2 linked regions of the Shimia isoporae genome follow. The protein of the gene in region 2 binds, or shares a complex with, the protein of the main gene of each other region. Links are inferred from orthologs where the notes say so. Each region holds a gene or a part of one and is shown on either strand. Other genes may lie near its edges.

The links.
Region 1: the proteins of accC (region 2) and accD are in contact, whole or in part, in a solved structure (PDB 8UXZ), measured with the Escherichia coli proteins. The link is inferred for Shimia isoporae from one-to-one orthologs.

The regions. Positions count from the first base shown.
Region 1 is NZ_SMGR01000002.1:154,602-164,011, reverse strand. The notes cover bases 6,482-9,410. They hold accD (acetyl-CoA carboxylase, carboxyltransferase subunit beta), read left to right. Parts: upstream 6,482-7,438; coding sequence 7,439-8,383; downstream 8,384-9,410. Other genes in these bases: BXY66_RS12385 (bifunctional folylpolyglutamate synthase/dihydrofolate synthase), read left to right, coding at 8,836-9,410; BXY66_RS12390 (hypothetical protein), read left to right, coding at 8,435-8,839; BXY66_RS12400 (CPBP family intramembrane glutamic endopeptidase), read left to right, coding at 6,496-7,377. Outside these bases: BXY66_RS12430 (ArsR/SmtB family transcription factor), read right to left, coding at 1-580; BXY66_RS12425 (NIPSNAP family protein), read left to right, coding at 653-979; BXY66_RS12420 (APC family permease), read right to left, coding at 1,070-2,476; BXY66_RS12415 (NADPH-dependent 2,4-dienoyl-CoA reductase), read right to left, coding at 2,801-4,828; BXY66_RS12410 (hypothetical protein), read right to left, coding at 5,139-5,516; BXY66_RS12405 (DUF6478 family protein), read right to left, coding at 5,539-6,309.
Region 2 is NZ_SMGR01000001.1:956,444-965,900, forward strand. The notes cover bases 3,524-6,499. They hold accC (acetyl-CoA carboxylase biotin carboxylase subunit), read right to left. Parts: upstream 5,700-6,499; coding sequence 4,347-5,699; downstream 3,524-4,346. Other genes in these bases: BXY66_RS04715 (DUF2155 domain-containing protein), read left to right, coding at 3,524-3,746; aat (leucyl/phenylalanyl-tRNA--protein transferase), read right to left, coding at 3,707-4,327; accB (acetyl-CoA carboxylase biotin carboxyl carrier protein), read right to left, coding at 5,709-6,215; BXY66_RS04735 (LuxR C-terminal-related transcriptional regulator), read right to left, coding at 6,364-6,499. Outside these bases: ATP-dependent Clp protease ATP-binding subunit ClpX, read left to right, coding at 1-617; BXY66_RS04695 (RidA family protein), read left to right, coding at 796-1,179; BXY66_RS04700 (DMT family transporter), read left to right, coding at 1,211-2,086; BXY66_RS04705 (NADH:ubiquinone oxidoreductase subunit NDUFA12), read left to right, coding at 2,409-2,795; outer membrane lipid asymmetry maintenance protein MlaD, read left to right, coding at 2,800-3,246; more of BXY66_RS04715, read left to right, coding at 3,243-3,523; more of BXY66_RS04735, read right to left, coding at 6,500-6,915; BXY66_RS04740 (CoA transferase subunit B), read right to left, coding at 7,019-7,648; BXY66_RS04745 (CoA transferase subunit A), read right to left, coding at 7,651-8,370; BXY66_RS04750 (L,D-transpeptidase), read right to left, coding at 8,467-8,994; topA (type I DNA topoisomerase), read right to left, coding at 9,173-9,457. UniProt on the Escherichia coli protein: This protein is a component of the acetyl coenzyme A carboxylase complex; first, biotin carboxylase catalyzes the carboxylation of the carrier protein and then the transcarboxylase transfers the carboxyl group to form malonyl-CoA.

The sequences.
Region 1 (9,410 bases), on a different replicon or contig from region 2:
CACGGCCCAACTGGCCTGCAAGGTGAGAGGTGCGTTCAGACCAGTCCAGACATTCGCGGCATAGAGGCGCGCGGGTTTTGGGCAAGGCCTCCACGTCGATCCCCAGCATCTGCACAAATGCCTGGCCCGCGTTCGTCAAGGTCAGTTCACCGCCCGATGTGTCGAGATGGCCTTTTGCGACCATCGCGCGAAACATGCGCACGCCCATGTCTCCGGCCAGGTGGTTGTAGCAAACTCGCGCTTTGCGGAGCGCAGCATCCTTGGGACCCGTTCGCGTTCGGAGATGTCCGGACGTGGCCGCCAGCCCCATGAGTGCTTCGAGGACGCTGGCCACCTCTTCGTTGGCCAAGGTGAAGTAACGGTGACGGCCGGACTTGCGCGCGTTGATAAGTGCGCCGTCTGTCAGTTTCGACAAATGGCTGGATGCGGTTTGCAAGCTGACGTTGGCCTCTGTCGCCAGTTCAGAAGCGGTGAGAGCCTTCCCGCTCATGAGGGCCGACAGGATGTTGGCGCGGGCAGGATCGCCGATCAACGCGGCAATGCGCGCGATGTCGGGGCCGTCTCTGAAAGTGCTTTCCATACTTCGATGTTCACCGAAGCATTGCTGCGGTTCAAGGGATTAGGATCGGGAGCAGCAAAAAGGAGATGTACAATGTTGACCTGTGTTATCCGTTACCAGATCGATCCCACAAAGAAAGCGATGTTTGAGCAATACGCCCGAAATTGGGGGCAGGCCATTCCGCGCAACGGTGCCGAGCTCATCGGTTATTACGCGCCGCACGAAGGCTCCACGACATTGGCTTACGGGATATACAACATACCCAGTCTCAACGAGTATGAAAGTTACCGCGCGCGTCTTGCGGCGGACCCGCTGGGGAGAGAGAACTATGACTTCGCAATGCAGGAGAAATTCATCCTACGCGAGGACAGAACGTGGCTGAAGCTGGCGTCCGCGCCACACTGTGAAGGTGACAGGTAGAAACTGAGAAAGAGCACCTCACCCAAGGTGCTCTTCCCCAGTCATGAAACGGGGCCGGCGATGGTTTGCCGGCCCCGTCTCTGTCGGACCTTATTCCGCTGCGACAGACTTCTGATCTGTGCGCGCGCGGTGTTCGCGGTTTGCTTTGGCGATGAGGAACTCGCCGCCGATTACTGCGATCAGAAGACCGGCGCCAACAGTGTAGAAGTACTCCATGTCCATCGGAGAGCCAGGTACCCAGAAGAAGAATACCAGACCGCCCAGCAGGATCAGCGTCGGGACGACCGAGCAGAAAACTGCAACCGGGGTTCCGCCGGGGATGGTGTAACCGCGGACGGCCTCTTTGTCTGTTAGGCGCAGTTTCAGGAAGGCCGGGAACATCATGACATAGGATGCCAGAAGCCCGATCGCACCGAGAGAGAAGACGTTCCAGAAGAGGTCTTCGTTGCCGGTCCTGTCCACCATGACGAGGTAAGCGACCATAGTTGCTGTACCCATCCAGGCATTGGCCCAAGAGGCGGTTGTCGGCATGCCGGTTTTTTCGGAAACACCTTCGAACATTTTCGGCATCAGGCCCTGTTGGGCTGCATAGACCACAGTTTGGTTCACGCCCATCGCCCAGGTCACAACGTTGGAGACCAGAGTATAGAGCACCATGACGCCAATCACGTAGACGAGGATTTGTGCGCCGCCGGACGTGCCGAATACCAGTTGGAAGGCATCGATAACGCCGGAACTGTCCGAGATTTCGGCCAGCGGGATAACCGCCAGGATGCCGAGGGACGCCAACAGATAGAAGAAGGTGATCAGGATACCGCCAAGCACTGTGGCTTTCGGAATGTCACGCTCGGGATCTTTGAAGGTCGAGGCCGCGCCTGCGATGATTTCAAAACCCATAACGTTGAAAATGATGATCGGCAGGTAAGTTCCACCGTCACCGAAGGACGGCAGGGTGTCCCAGATGGTGAACGGGTTTGCGAAACCGTTGGTGAAGCCAACATAGAGGCCCCCAACACCCAGGATAACCATGATCACCGATTTGAAGATTGCACCAAGAGAAGCGATCCAAGTCAGACGTTCAACATCGAAGGTCGCAATATAGGATGTCAGCCACGTCATGGCCGTCGCAAAAATCGCGATCGCGAATGGGCCGAGTTCCAGCCCCATCAATTGGGCAGCGATGATGGCGAACATATAATAGACGGCCGGCACCCAGAGCGAGTAGTTCACCCAGTAGAGCCACGACACACGGGCTGCTGAGCCGCGACCAAATGCGCGGTTCACCCAGTCCACAATTGCGCCTTCGTCCTTGTAGGTGGTGCCAAGTTCGGCAGTCACCAGCCCGTAGGGCAGGAAGAAGACGAAGAAGAACAATACCCACCAGCCAATGGCTGACGGTCCAATGATGGCAGACGCTGCGACCGTGTCGATCACAAGGATCGAGCTTACGGCCACCAGGAGAATGCCCATCATGCTCACAGATTTTTTCTCTGACACGGGGAAATCCTTTCCGACTTAAAGACTGCCCCGAGAATAGTGACGTGCGCGTAAGGTAGCTATAGTTATTTCAGTCAATGAAGTATTAAAAGTTACCAAAAGCTAAATTTTGCCATTTTTTCGCAACATATCGGCGGGTTTCCGCCCTTGAATTCGGTGCGGAGAAGACAACCTCCCGACGCATACGATTGCAAGTTTCACCCAAGGCTAACACGCAGTGGCAAACGAGGCTCTTTGCCACCGCGCGTTGCGACTCAGCTTACGAAAAATGCAGGCGCCGGCCTAACAAAATTAGAGGGACCGGCGCTTGATTTTGGGAGCGGGTCAGAGAGACGCTGCGAGGCGCGTGCCCTGATTGATTGCGCGTTTGGCATCCAGTTCCGCCGCTACGTCGGCACCGCCGATCACATGACAGGTGACGCCTTCAGCTTCGAGAGAGTCGGCCAGAGAGCGATCCGACAGCTGTCCTGCACAAATCACAATGTTATCGACATCCAGCACACGGGGGTTTTCACGTGCTTCTCCAAAGGAGATGTGCAGACCGTCGTCGTCGATCTTCTCGTAGTTCACGCCGCCGAGCATCTCGACATTCTTCATTTTGAGTGCTGCGCGGTGAATCCAGCCGGTGGTCTTGCCAAGACCTTTGCCAAGCGCCTTGGCCTTGCGCTGCATCAGGGTGACCTGACGCGCGGCGGCGTGGGGCTGAGGACCCTCCGGAGCCAGACCGCCACGATGCTCGGAAGGATCGGTAACGCCCCATTCGACCATCCATTCCGGCAGGTTCTCGGTGAGGCTTTCACCTTCGTGAACGAGGAACTCGGAAACATCGAAGCCAATGCCGCCAGCGCCGATGACGGCCACCTTTTCGCCAACGGGCTTTTTGTCACGCAGAACGTCCAGATAAGACAGAACTTCAGGGCGGTCCTGACCCGGGATGCCGGGATCACGTGGAATGATCCCAGTGGCGATGATCACTTCGTCGTATCCCGCCAAAGCATTGGCAGTGGCTTCCGTGTTGAGTTTTACCTCGATTCCGAGGTCTGCAATCATCACTTCGTACCAGTCAACCAATCCCCAGAATTCTTCCTTACCCGGAATCTGCTTGGCGACGTTGAGCTGCCCGCCGAGTTTGTCGGCCCGGTCAATCAGCGTGACTTTGTGGCCGCGCTGGGCTGCGGTCATGGCGGCCGACAAGCCGGCCGGACCCGCGCCGACAACCGCGATAGATTTTACGTCCTCAGTTGCAAGGATCGGCAACTCGGTTTCGTGACAGGCGCGCGGGTTGACCAGACACGAGGTCAGCTTGCCCGAGAAAGTGTGGTCCAGACAGGCTTGGTTACAGCCAATGCAAGGCGCGATCTGGTTACCTTTGCCTTCGGCGGCTTTGTTGACGAAATCGGAGTCCGCAAGGAAAGGGCGGGCCATCGAGATCATGTCTGCGCAGCCTTCTGCCAGCACGTCTTCCGCAACTTCAGGAGTGTTGATGCGGTTCGAGGTAATGACCGGAATGGAGACCTTGCCCATCAGCTTTTTGGTGACCCATGCGAATGCGCGACGCGGTACCGAAGTGGCGATGGTCGGGACGCGGGCCTCGTGCCAGCCAATGCCTGTGTTGATGATCGTTGCGCCGGCCTTTTCGATTTCCTGCGCCAGTTGTACCACTTCTTCGTGGGTGGAGCCGTTGGGCACCAGATCGATCATCGAGAGGCGATAGATAATAATGAAGTCTTCGCCGACGGCTTCGCGGCAGCGGCGCACAACTTCGATGGGCAGGCGGATCCGGTTTTCATAAGAGCCCCCCCAACGGTCGGTACGCTTGTTGGTGTGGGTGACAATGAACTGGTTCAGGAAGTAGCCCTCCGACCCCATAATCTCGACGCCGTCATACCCGGCTTCGCGGGCGCGGACTGTTGCCGTCACAAAATCCTGAATTTGTTTCTCGATGCCGTCCTCGTCCAGTTCCTTCGGCGGGAAGGGGGAAATCGGGGATTTGATCGGGGACGCGGATACACACTCGGGGCCATAGGCGTAACGACCTGCGTGTAGGATTTGCATCGCAATCTTGCCGCCACCCTCGTGGACACGGTCGGTGATGATTTTGTGGTTGGCAATGTCTTCGTCAGAGAAAAGACCGGCCGCGCCGGGGAAAACACCGCCTTCGCGGCTGGGAGCCATACCGCCGGTCACAATAAGAGCGACACCACCACGGGCACGTTCACCATAGAACTCGGCAACTCTGTTCCAGTCTTTGGTTTCTTCAAGGCCGGTGTGCATCGACCCCATCAAAACGCGGTTTTTAAGGGTCGTGAAGCCAAGGTCGAGCGGGGCCAGCATGTGCGGGTATTGGGTCATGGGTGTCTCCTCAGAATCCTTTGCCGCGCGCTTGTTGCGGGCAGAGATTTTGCCGCTTACCAAAACGTAAAGGGAGAACGCTGTCACTTGCAACGCCGCGTCATAGGACCCAGCGTCACGCCGCAAAAACAGTTCTATGAGGCGAATTGTAGTTAATTCGCTGAAATTGATGCTGAATGGCTGTCTGCAAAACGTCTGCAACACGTCGGCATTGCGTCGGTTTGAACAGCGGGCAGAACGGCATTAACGGTACGCGCGATGGTGCCCGGCCAGAATGGGTCACAAGCTGACTCAGGGTTGTGCGGCGTGATCACATTGTTTCGACGCAGTGACGACGGAAGGCGCGCTTGAGCATGTCGAGTTCGGCGCGCAGCAGATCGATCTCGGCGCGCAGGTCATCGGCCAGAGCTTCACCTGCAATAAAGGTGATCTTGTCCAGACGCTCGCCATTGGAGGCGTTCTCGATCAGGATGGTGTGGGTGCCATCCGAAAGTGATTCCGGCGGAATTGGGATGTGAAGCGCCCATTTGCCTTCGTCGTTGGCGGCTTTGATCGACACACCCGGGACCGCTTTTTCGAGGAAAGTCACTTCAACCGATGGCTCAGGCCCGGTGCCGCCTTCGTAGCTGAGTACGCCTTCCCATGTGCCTTCAAACAGCCGGGTCTTTGTCAGGATCAGTTGGCTCATTGTCTCGTGCTCCTAGGCTGCGTCAGAATTCCGCGCGGGGGCGGCGGCTGAATGTCAGGTCACGTAGGATGACCTGATTCATTTCGGGGCCCTCAAAGATCAAGTCGATCCACATTTTTTCGACCCGCTTTTCATTGAGGTTGGAATAGGCGAGGTCAAATTCCACACGGATTTCTTCTTCCTGCAATGGCAGTTCGCGGACAATCTGCTCGGTATTTGGGCCGTGGCGGATGTTCAGGCGGGCGAAAATCTCGAGCGGCTTTTCCATTTCAACAATCGTGTCCATGCGGATCACATGGTTGCGAAGAAGGCCTTCTACCCCTGCAGAGGGCATGTCCACAACCAGAGACAAGAAAGATCCGTCAAAGCGAAAAACGTCCATTCGCAAACCGAATGGCGCGAGATCCTTTTCGCGGGTGTTGCGCAGCTGGCGAAGGGTCAGTTCCGAGATGCGGCAATCATGAAAGAGCGTGACTTCGCCGCCAAGCATTTCCTTGTTCTCAACAGCCGCCCGACCTTTGACCGCAATGGGCTCGCGCCAGAGAGCGGGGCGCCACGACCAGTCGGTACCGTGAGGTTTGGGAAAAGCGTTGGAACCAATAATCGGGAGGGCAAGACGGCTTTCGGAAACCGAGATCAGTGTGTCGAGATGTTGGCGCAGTGTGCGGGCTCGGCGACGGTGCGAGCGCAGAGCCGGGAGCTCGGTTTGCTCGGCTTTGCGGGCGATGCGTGCCCAATAGCGGGATTGGCCCCACTGATAGATGCGTTCGATCAAACCGCCTGTACGCGCCATGCTCTTTCGTCTGTCCCCAATTGTTTCCCGTGGCGAAACAATTCGCCCGTGGTTTTTTCCTGTCTACCCAAATGGCTGCCCTGAGACAAACCTGCATTGTGCTTAAACCGCGTTAAGAGCAGAAAAAAATTTCCACCTTCAAGCTTCAGAGTAGGCAGAGCCAGCACAATCGCCTAGGGAATAGGCATGACGTCTTATGATGCTTTTGAGGCCCTGGTGGCTCCCGCACGGTCGCAAAGAGGGATATTCCGTCTTGTGGCCGGAGCGGCAATGGTTGCCGTGCTTTATCTCGTTTTCCTTATCGCCTGGACAGTCTTTGCGGCAGCCCTTTTGCCGGTTGGGGACGACATCGACGTGATCCTGCAAGGACGGACCGTTGCGGACATGGTGATCCTGATGACCGGGTTCGGAGCAATGACTGTTGCGCTGAAATTGGTGCTGCGTCTTTTGCACAAGCGATCGCTTGCGACGCTGATTGGGCCAAGGAGCGAAGCGTGGCGGCAGACGTGGGCGGTGGGCAAAATGTGTCTCTTGCTGACGGGCGTGTTTTTCCTGATCCCCTTGCCGGGAAGTGGTGATCTTGTTCAGGCCATGTCGCTATCGCGCTGGATAGTGCTGTTGCCTCTGTCGTTGGTGTTGCTGGTGATACAGTGCAGCGCGGAAGAGTTGGTTTTTCGCGGATATCTACAAAGCCAGCTCGCCGCGGACGGCATGCCCCCTTTGGTTTGGATCGGCGTGCCCAGCCTGTTGTTTGGTATGCTGCACTATGCTCCGGACATCTATGGCGAGACAGCAGTCTGGGTTGCCGTTTGGGCCACGGTTTTTGGTGTCATGATGGCCGACATTACGGCGCGGGCCGGAACGCTGGCGCCTGCAATTGTCATACACGTTATCAACAATTTCATGGCGATGAGCGTGACGGGCTTCGAGAACGATCTTGGAGGGCTGGCACTCTATCACCTGCCGTACGCGCCAAACGATGCCGAAGTCATGCGAGCTTTGCTGCCGTTGGAACTGTTGAGCATGCTGTGCGTCTGGCTGATCGCGAGGATTGCTCTGCGACGTTGATTGCATTTCGTGGCGTTGCGTCCTATTTCATGCCCCAACGTTATCAGAGGACCCTGATCGCATGAACTGGATCACCAACTATGTCCGTCCGCGGATCAACTCGATCTTCTCGCGCCGCGAGACGCCGGACAACCTTTGGACCAAATGTGACAGCTGTGGAACAATGCTGTTTCACCGCGAACTGTCGGGCAATTTGAATGTATGCACGCAGTGTGGGCACCATATGCACATCACGCCGCGCGCCCGTTTTGAGGCGTTGTTTGACGGCGGAGTGTTTGTAGAGGTCGACGTGCCGCAACCGGTGACCGATCCGTTGCAGTTCCGAGACAGCAAAAAATATCCCGAGCGCATGAAAGCTGCGCAGAAAAACACCGGCGAAAAAGAAGCGATGCTGGTGGCCGAAGGCGAGATGGGTCGCACCCCGATTGTGGCGGCGGCGCAGGACTTTTCGTTCATGGGCGGATCGATGGGCATGTATGTCGGCAACGCCATCATTGCGGCGGCCGAGCGCGCCGTTGCGTTGAAGCGCCCCTTGGTGTTGTTCTCCGCAGCGGGTGGTGCACGCATGCAGGAAGGCATTCTGTCGCTGATGCAGATGCCGCGCACAACTGTGGCCGTGCAGATGCTCAAGGAAGCGGGTCTGCCGTATATCGTAGTGCTGACACACCCGACGACTGGTGGTGTAACGGCGTCTTATGCGATGCTGGGGGACGTGCACATTTCCGAGCCCAACGCGCTGATCTGTTTTGCCGGTCCGCGTGTGATCGAGCAGACCATTCGCGAAAAGTTGCCTGAAGGGTTCCAAAGAGCGGAATACCTGCTGGATCACGGCATGCTGGACCGCGTGATTGATCGCAACCAGATGAAAGATGAACTGGTGACCATCACGCGCATGCTGATGGGGCTGCCACCCGCGGTGAAAGGCGACCTGCCTGCACCCGAGAAGGTGGAAGAGGCCAAGGCAGATCAAGCCGAAGCCGAGAAAAAGGCTGACGCGAAGAAGTAAGGGCGGCGCCCGACTTTGGCGGATGTGGTGTCGCGGATGCGGATAGTTCGGTTGGCAGTCAGTACCATTGCAGTTGTTCTTGCGGCGTTGCTTTGCTTTATTCTCGTCGCTGTGGTCTCCCTGAATGTGCGTCTTTCGCCTGACCTGACTTTGATAGGGAAAGAGCTCAAGGACGCGGAAGCTGTCCTTGGACCAAGTCAGCCGGGAACAATGGATGAGTATGTTTGGGGCGCGGGCTTTCCAACGGATGCCCTGCCATTGGTGGTCAAAGGGATTTCGGGCTACGTTGCGCCAGAAAAGGTCAACGGAGACTGGGAGGCACCCATCGTCTCCGTTGAACCATTTTGGATTTTGGGTGGCTTCCTGACACTAAACCGCTCCTATGAACCCGGATACGCTAAGGGCATTTTCTGCTTCTGGTCAGACGATGCAAAAAGGTGTGATTTTTGGCTATGACCGAACAAACCTCCGACGCCATTCTTGCGCGTATGTTGGCGCTGCATCCGAAGATCATTGATCTGACGTTGGACCGCATGTGGCGACTGCTTGGTGCGCTGGACCATCCGGAGCGGGAATTGCCGCCGGTGATCCATCTGGCAGGCACCAACGGCAAAGGCAGCACGCAGGCGATGATCCGCGCCGGGCTTGAAGGCGCAGGCAAGTCGGTGCACGCCTACACCAGCCCGCATCTGGCGCGGTTTCATGAGCGCATCCGTCTGGCGGGCGAGTTGATCAACGAGGCGCATCTGACGGAAGTTCTTGATGAGTGTTGGGAGGCCAACAATCGCGAGAATATCACCTATTTCGAGATCACGACTTGTGCCGCATTGCTGGCTTTTGCCCGTTCCAAAGCGGACTACACCCTGCTTGAGGTCGGCCTTGGCGGGCGGCTGGATGCGACCAATGTGATTGATGCGCCCAAGCTGACGGTGATCACGCCGATCAGCAAAGACCACGAACAGTTTTTGGGCGATACAGTCGCCAAAATTGCGGCCGAGAAGGCGGGCATCATAAAACGGGCCGTTCC
Region 2 (9,457 bases):
CGGTGGCCTCTGTGCCGCCGCAGGGTGGTCGAAAGCATCCGCAGCAGGAATTCCTGCAGGTGGACACCACCAACATCCTGTTCATCTGCGGCGGGGCCTTTGCCGGATTGGACCGGATTATCGCGCAGCGTGGCAAAGGGTCTGCGATGGGCTTTGGCGCTGACGTGCGGGACAACGACGAGCGTGGCGTTGGTGAAATTTTCCAGGACCTTGAGCCCGAAGACCTGCTGAAGTTTGGTCTCATTCCGGAATTTGTCGGGCGCTTGCCGGTTTTGGCAACGCTGGAAGATCTGGACGAAGACGCTTTGGTCACCATTCTGACGCAGCCGAAAAACGCTTTGGTAAAACAGTACCAGCGTCTGTTCGAGTTGGAAGATGCGCAACTGACCTTTACCGACGACGCCCTGAGCGCAATCGCCAAGCGTGCGATTGAACGCAAGACCGGCGCGCGTGGTTTGCGGTCCATTCTGGAAGACATCCTTCTGGATACAATGTTCGAACTTCCCGGCATGGATAGTGTGACCGAGGTTGTGGTCAACGAAGAGGCCGTCACCAGTTCTGCGGCACCGCTTATGATCCACGGCGAAGGCGAAAAAGAGCCTGCTTCCGCAGGGTGATACAACAGAAATTCTGATGAGAAGGGCGTTCCAATGGGGCGCCCTTTTGGTTTGCGAGCATTGCAGCAGGCGGCGGCAGTCGCACAGGGTAATTGGAGCCGAAATAGCCGGGGGTGGTTGACCTTTTATTGTTGGCGCGAAAGGGTGCGCGCAAAGAATGATTGAGAAGGAATTCGCCATGTCTGTGCGCCACATTTCGACAGGATCCCCGTTTGAAGAAAAGATTGGCTACAGCCGCGCCGTGGTCGCAGATGGTTGGGTTTTTGTATCCGGAACAACAGGTTACGACTATGAGACCATGACGTTGCCAGAAGATGTAGTGGACCAGTGCCGCAACACATTGCAGACAATCGGCAATGCACTGGAAGAGGCAGGCAGCTCGCTCGATGATGTCGTACGGGTGAACTACATTTTGCCTGATGGCAAAGATTTCGAAAAATGCTGGCCGGTCACAAGCGCGGTCTTTGCCAAAGCAAAGCCGGCGGCGACCATGATCATCGCGGACCTCATGGAAGAGGCCATGAAGATTGAGATCGAAGTTACAGCACGCATTTCCGAGTGAGATATTGAGTCGTTCCACATCTCCTGAGCCAATGACACATACGCATGCCAACCTCGTTGGCAGCTTGTGGATGGTCGCGGGCATGGCCTTGTTTGCGATAGAGGATGCGCTCATCAAGGCTGCTGCGCAGGGTCTGCCGATGAGCCAAATTCTGGTGATCTTTGGGGCGGGAGGTGCAACGATTTTTGCCGGGCTCGCGAAGGCGCAAGGGCTGGCTCTGTTTCCTGAAGAAGCGAAGGCACCCGCAGTGCGGGTGCGTGTGTTCTTCGAGGTGTTCGGGCGGCTATTTTATTTTCTCGCTCTGGCGCTGACACCACTGTCGTCCGCGACCGTTATCTTGCAAGCCACGCCTTTGGTGGTCGTGGGGGCTGCGGCGTTGGTGTTTGGCGAAACCGTTGGTTGGCGCCGATGGGTTGCGATCGGCATCGGTCTGGCAGGCGTTGTAGTTATCGTGCGTCCAGGCGGAGACAGCTTCTCCGTGCTGTCGTTGCTGGCCGTGGCCGGGATGTTGGGATTCGCCGGCCGTGATCTGGCCAGTCGGGCAGCACCGGCCGGGTTGAGCACAATTTTGCTGGGACTCTACGGATTCTTGACGGTTATCGCGGCGGGCGGGTTTTACGCAATCTATGAACAACGTGCCTTTGTCTTGCCAGAAGGCAGCAGCGGTCTCGCGCTTGGCGCCGCAATCGTGACGGGGGTCTTTGCCTACACAGCCCTGATGAAGGCGATGCGGACCGGCGAAGTGTCTGCTGTTACGCCGTTCAGATATACGCGTTTGCTTTTTGGCGTGGCGCTTGGCGTGTTGGCGTTCGGAGAAAGCATCGACGGTGCCACGTGGCTTGGGTGTGGTCTGATCGTTTTGTCAGGGCTTTTTATCATGCTGCGCGGCAAGGTTGCGGCGCGCTAGGCCTTTGGCGGATCGCCTGAAACGCTGCGGGTAGAGATTGCCTACACACCGATGCGGGTTGCTGCGGCGAGGCCGCCAACAACCCTGTCGGAATGGGTCATACGTCCGGTTTTACACCGGGCCACGGGCCGTGCCGTAAGCTGTGCGCGCACAAATTCTCGCACGGAAGAGGCCGTCGCTTGCGTCACCTTGAGGCTGCATTTGGATTGCCACAGTTTCGGGGGCACGGATGAGAATTCTCAAGGCGATTTCGATGAAGCTGCGAGACTGGACCTTTGGCAGCAAATGGTCCATTAGAGGGAGGAACTTTGCGGAGGCACTCATGGGCATTCTGAACACCATCAACAGCGTACTGACCTGGTGGAACGGGGGAACCCTGAATACCATGCTTTACACCCGTCGTAAGGGTGTGAAAGTGGGAGAAGACGCCGCGGGGAATGTCTATTATCGCAATGCAGATGACAGCAAGCGATGGGTGATGTTCAACGGTGAGGTCGAAGCGAGTCGAATCGACGCGGACTGGCACGGTTGGCTGCATCACACTTTTAAGGATGTTCCCTCTGAGAAAACCTTGCCACACAAAGAATGGGAAAAGCCGCATCAGGAGAACCTGACAGGGTCGGCGGCTGCCTATGCGCCGGTAGGGTCTATTCGTGCTGCGGGCGCGCCAGAAGACCGGCGTGACTACGAGGCATGGAGCCCCGAGTAAACTTATGTCAGCGGTGCGCACAGAGGCTCTGGTCGGCGCGGCTGTTTTGGCTGCCGCGGCGAGTTTTTTGATCTATGCCAGCCAATTCGCAGGTAAGGGTTCTCGAGATGCCGGATACGCTCTGAGTGCGTCTTTCCGCTCGGTTGAGGGTGTCAGCGTAGGTACGGACGTTCGCTTGGCCGGTGTGAAAATCGGAACAGTGACCGACATCACGCTAGACCCGACGACGTTTCGCGCTTTGACTGAGTTCACCGTCGCCGGCGGTATTGATCTTCCGGATGACAGCGCAGTTGTTATCAGTTCAGAAGGGCTCTTGGGGGGCAATTTCGTTGAGATTCTACCCGGCGGATCGCCTTTCAACTTCGAGGAAGGCGACGAGATTGAGGACACGCAAAGCTCTGTAAGCCTTGTGTCGCTGTTGCTGAAATTTGTTAGTGGTGGGGACGAATGATGCGGGCACTGGTTTTTGCTCTGGCAATGATACCTGCGTCCGTTGCTGCGCAGGACGTGGTGATCGAAACACTGCCAATTGCGCCTTTGGAGTTTGAAACGCTGTCTCCGACACCGGAAGTTCTGGGAGATGTGTCCTCGGAGTCTGTTGTGGCCGCGACAGTTGCAGAAGGCGCGATGCTGCGGGGGCTGGATAAATTGACCGGTGAACGGGTCGATTTCGAATTGCAGAACGGGTATTCGACGTTTCTGGGCCCTTTAAGGGTGGACATGGCGCAATGCCGCCACCCGGCCGATAACGCCACTGGTGAGGCTTATGCCTATTTGACCGTGCTTGATCAGCGCGGTGAAGGAGACACGCTGTTTCAAGGCTGGATGATTGCCTCAAGTCCCGCGCTGATGGCCTTGGACCATGCCAGGTATGACGTCTGGGTTTTGCGCTGCAAGGTGTCCGCTAAGCCTCAGGATGAAAGCACTTCCGATGGGGAAGGGAGCGACTGAGCGGTGATGTCTGCGTTTTGTCGTACCGCCCACGTCAGCAGTTTGTGATAGTCCGCTCGAGGAATTTCTATCGCACCGAGTGAGGCCAGGTGGTCAGTGATGAACTGTGTGTCAAACAACGTGAAGCCGGATAGACGCAGGTGAGCTATCAAATAGGCCAGCGCTATCTTGGATCCATTGGTGCGGTTGGAAAACATGCTTTCGCCGAAAAATGCCCCACCCAGAACGACGCCGTAAACACCTCCAGCAAGGGTGTTGTCTTGCCAAACCTCTAGTGAGTGGGCCTTTCCCGTGGTGTGCAACGCCATGTAAAGGCTGTGGATTTCGCCACTGATCCATGTTTCTTCGCGATCCGCGCAGGCGTTCAAGACCCCTTCGAAATCCGCATCAAGCGTGATTGAGTAATCGGCGCGCCGGATGGCGCGGGCAAGGCTGCGGGAAATGTGGAAGGAGTCGAGTGGAAAGATGCCGCGCCGGATTGGATCAACCCAAAAAATATCTGGATCGTCTCGATGTTCCGACATGGGGAAGACCCCCATTGAATAGGCGCGCATCAACAGTTCGGGTGTCAGATCACCCATGACGCGCGCCCATTTATGCTTAGCCCTCGGCCATATTGGATTCGAGCCACTTCTCCAACCAGTGGATATTGTAATCCCCGGAGTGGATGTCGTCCTCTGCCAAAAGCGCTTCAAAGAGAGGCGTGGTTGTGTCGATGCCATCGATGATCAGCTCGCCCAATGCACGGTTCAGGCGGGCAAGAGCTTCTGCACGGTCCCGGCCATGAACGATGAGCTTGCCGATCAGGCTGTCATAGTAGGGTGGGATATTATACCCGTCATAAAGAGCACTATCCATTCGCACTCCCAAGCCGCCGGGAGCATGATAGTGTGTGATTTTGCCGGGACGGGGCGAGAAATCGGGCAGTTTCTCCGCGTTGATCCGTACTTCGATCGCGTGCCCGTTGATTTCCAAGTCATCCTGTCCGAATGACATCGGAAGGCCTTCTGAGACGCGGATTTGCTCGCGGACGAGATCCACACCAAAGATGGCTTCGGTAACTGGGTGTTCCACTTGTAGGCGGGTGTTCATTTCGATGAAGTAGAACTCGCCGTTCTCATAAAGGAACTCGATGGTACCCGCGCCGATGTAGTTGATCTTGGCGACCGCGTCCGCACACACTTTACCGATCTTGGCACGCTCTTCAGGCGTGATTGAGGGGCCTGGGGCTTCCTCGAAAACCTTCTGGTGGCGGCGCTGCAAAGAGCAGTCGCGTTCACCGAGGTGTACGGCTTTGCCTTTGCCGTCACCGAAGACCTGAATCTCGATATGGCGTGGCGTGGTGAGGTATTTCTCGATGTAGACCTCGTCGTTGCCAAAGGCAGCTTTGCCTTCGGCGCGCGCGGTCATGAATGCGCTTTCCATGTCGGCAGCCGTCGCCGCGACTTTCATTCCACGACCACCACCGCCGGCGGTTGCCTTGATGATGACCGGGTAGCCCATTTCTGCGCCCAGTTTCTTTGCCGCGTCGAGATCTGGCACCCCGCCGTCAGAGCCGGGCACACAGGGCACGCCTAGCTTGATCATGGTGTCCTTGGCCGTGATCTTGTCGCCCATGATGCGGATGTGTTCCGCTGTGGGGCCAATGAATGTCAGGCCATGGTCTTCGACCATTTGCACGAATTCGGCATTTTCACTGAGAAAGCCGTAGCCGGGGTGAATCGCTTGCGCGCCGGTGACTTCGCAGGCCGCGATGATTGCAGCCTTGTTCAGATAGCTTTCGGTGCCCGGTGCCGGTCCAATGCAGATAGCCTCGTCAGCCATGCGCACGTGCATGGCGTCTGAATCCGCAGTGGAGTGGACTGCAACCGTGGCAATGCCCATTTCGCGGGCCGCGCGGATCACGCGCAGCGCGATCTCTCCGCGGTTTGCGATCAGGATTTTCTCAAACATTGCAGGCCCTTATTCGATGATAACCAGCGGTGCGCCGTATTCAACGGTGTCGCCATCGCCAACCAGAATGCGAGTTACGGTGCCGGATTTCGGCGCCGGGATGTGGTTCATGGTTTTCATGGCCTCGACGATCAGCAGGGTGTCGCCTTCGGAGACAGACTGGCCGGCGGACACAAAGGTCGGGGCGCCGGGTTCGGCCTGAAGGTAAACAGTACCTACCATTGGCGACGTCACAGCGCCTGGGTGGCTGGCGGGATCTGCTTCCGCGGCGGGTGCCGCCGTGGCTTCCGCCGGTGCTGCAGCAGGCGCAGCCGGTGCTGGTGCGGCTGCAACGGGCGCTGCTGCTACGGCTACAGGCGCGGCCGCGACTTGGGTTTGGCGGCTGACGCGCACGTTCAGGCTGTCATCTTCGCCGTATTCACGCATGACCTCGAGTTCGGTCAGGTCGTTTTCGCGAAGCAGCTCTGCCAGAGCCTGAATGAAGGCGACGTCGGAATCGTGGTTTTTCTTGCTCATTGTCCGTTTTCTATCCTCTGCACGCGGTGCGCGGTTGAGTCTTTTTTGGTTTCCCCTAACGGGGCCTTATAGGTGAAAAGCTGCCCTTAGGAAAGCCGAACCGTCATGAGAAGTGCGAGCGGTAACGGCGTTCCGGCAGGCGTTAGGGCTAGAGCGGCATTCCGGAGAGTTTGGCAACGAGTTCCGCCAGTTTACGAGCCCCGAACTTTCGCAGAAGGCGGGCGCGATACTCTTCAACGGTGCGGTAACTCAGTTCGAGTTCCAGCCCGATTTCCTTCGATGTCAGACCTCGACACGTCAGTATCGCCACTTCGCGTTCGCGTTGCGTAAGCGAAACGATTGGCCGGTCCTCCGACAGGTCTGCAAACGACCATACTGACGTGCTGAACGGGTTTTCTGGGGTATCGGTGGTGGCCGCCTGACCGCGCACACGGCACCAGAATAACGAACCGTCGGCGCGCTTCATGACACGTTCGTCAGAATAGCGGCCGGTCTCTCGGATCGCGGTATATACCTTGGCTCCGATGGTCTGGAAATCTTCTTCGGAGGCATAGATTTCCGCGATTGGCAGGCCTTCGCAATCGGAAGGCGTGAGACCGAACATTTCGCCAAACCGTGGATTGGCGCGTCGAATAACACGGTTTTCCAAAAGAATCAGCCCAACTGGGGCATGTTCAAAGGCGAGGGTATTTTGGTCCATGAGGCCAGTTTTTGGCACAGGATTGCGCAGAGGGGAAGTTTTGTTGTGAGTCACAAAAAAGCCCGGCGCGGTGGCCGGGCTTCTGGATTCGCTTTGGCGAGACTTAATTGACAATAGTCGCCTCAGTCGCGGCGCGGAGTTCGTCCTCGGATACGCCTTCGGCACACTCTACGATTTCGAGCCCGCCCTCGACCACGTCAAGGACGCCGAGGTTGGTGATGATACGGTCCACTACACCTTTGCCAGTAAGGGGAAGGGTGCATTCCTTCAGCACCTTGGAGTCGCCGTGCTTGTTGGCGTGATCCATTACGACCACCACGCGGCCAACGCCAGCGACGAGATCCATTGCTCCGCCCATGCCTTTGACCAGCTTGCCCGGAATCATCCAGTTCGCGAGGTCGCCGTTTTCGGCCACTTCCATTGCACCGAGAATGGCCATGGCGATCTTGCCGCCACGGATCATCGCAAAGGACTGCGCACTGTCAAAGTAGGCGGTTTGAGGCAGTTCGGTAATTGTCTGCTTGCCCGCGTTGATCAGGTCGGGGTCTTCCTCTCCTTCGTAGGGGAAGGGACCCATGCCCAGCATGCCGTTCTCTGACTGAAGAGTCACTTCGACGCCCTCAGGGATGTAGTTGGAAACGAGCGTCGGGATTCCGATGCCAAGGTTCACATACCAACCATCCTGGAGTTCCTGTGCGGCGCGAGCCGCCATTTGATTGCGATCCCAAGCCATTGTTACGCCTCCTTCTGGCGCACAGTGCGCTGTTCGATACGTTTTTCGTGTTCACCCTGAACAAGGCGATGCACATAGATACCGGGCAAATGGATACTGTCGGGGTCCAAAGAGCCTGTGGGCACAATTTCCTCGACCTCTGCGATACAGATTTTGCCGCATGTAGCCGCCGGTGCGTTGAAGTTCCGCGCGGTCTTGCGGAATACGAGGTTGCCGGTTTCGTCGGCTTTCCACGCCTTAACGATGGCCAGATCGGCAAAGATACCTTCTTCCATGATGTAGTCTTCCATCGCGCCGTCAGGGCCAGTCGGGAATTGCTTCTCCATTTTGCCGTCGGCGATCACGGTGCCGACACCAGTTTTGGTGAAGAAGCCGGGTATACCGGCGCCGCCGGCGCGCATGCGTTCAGCCAACGTGCCTTGCGGGTTGAACTCAAGCTCGAGTTCGCCAGAGAGATACTGACGCATGAACTCCGCGTTCTCACCCACATAGGAGCTGATCATCTTTTTGACCTGCTTGGTCTGCAAAAGGATGCCGATCCCAAAGTCGTCAACGCCCGCATTGTTAGAGGCAAACGTTAAGTCTTTTACACCGCTGTCTTTGATGGCGTCGAGCAATAGCTCGGGAATGCCGCAGAGGCCGAAGCCGCCTGAGGCAATGAACATGCCGTCGCTCAGAACGCCCTCGAGCGCATCGGCGGCATTTGCATATACCTTTTTCATGGATGTCTCCCCTTATTCGGAATTGCGGACGTTGTGACGGCGCGTCACCGGGGAGTCAACGTTTGGAAGGGGTATCGCGTATTACTACGGGGCGCATCAAATGATGCGCACTTGAGTGCCGACGGGGCTTATTTCAAAGAGTTCTGCGATCGATGGGTTGTACAACCCAATACAGCCGTCAGAGCTGCGACGACCGATCTTGCGTGTGTCATGAGTGCCATGGATGAGGTAGGCTGGCCATTCCAGATACATGGCGTGGGTTCCCAGCGGATTGTCTGGACCCGGAGGCATATACTTCAGTTCCGGATTGCGCTCGACCATGCTGGGCGTCGGCGTCCAGTCCGGACCCACGCGTTTGCGCACGATTTTTGTATAACCGCGTTTGGTGAGGTCTTCTGTCATCGGAACAGAGGTGGGGTAGACGCGATAATCGCTTCCATCTGCGCTCCAATAATGCAACGCGCGCGAAGTTGTGTCCGCAACAATGGTGGCCTTGCCCAGAGTGTCAAAGTGATCGCGCCAGTTCTGTTGCGAGAAGCTTGAGATGTTTCGGACGGCTGTCACCGGTGCTTCCACTTCTTCTTGAGCGAGCCCGGCGCGAGCAGTGAGTGCAAGCGTGGGCATCGCCAAAAGGAAAGCACGGCGGGGCATTCGGGAAGGGTTCATGGTGCGGACCTGCTCTGTTTTGTGATTGATGTGCAGGCACACATCAAAAAACGCAATTCCGCGGTTTCTAAAACTTTCGTGAGCAAGGCGTGTCATGAGGATGATGGGCGGAGAACCGCCCATCATCCTGCAATGATTATTTGGAAGAGGCTTTCTTTGCGGCGGTTTTTTTCTTTGCCGGCGCTTTCTTACGGGTGGCCTTCTTTTTCCCCGCCTTTTCTGAAATCCATTCGAGAGCCTGTTCCATGGTCACGTCCTTGACCTCGACCTCTTTCGGGATCGTTGCGTTGACCTTTTCCCATTTCACATAGGGTCCGTAACGCCCGTCCATGATGTTCACCGGGCCGCCGTCCGGGTGATCGCCAAGTTCACGCAGAGCCTTGGCCGCAGCGCGTCGTCCGCGCCCCGGATTGTTGCGCTT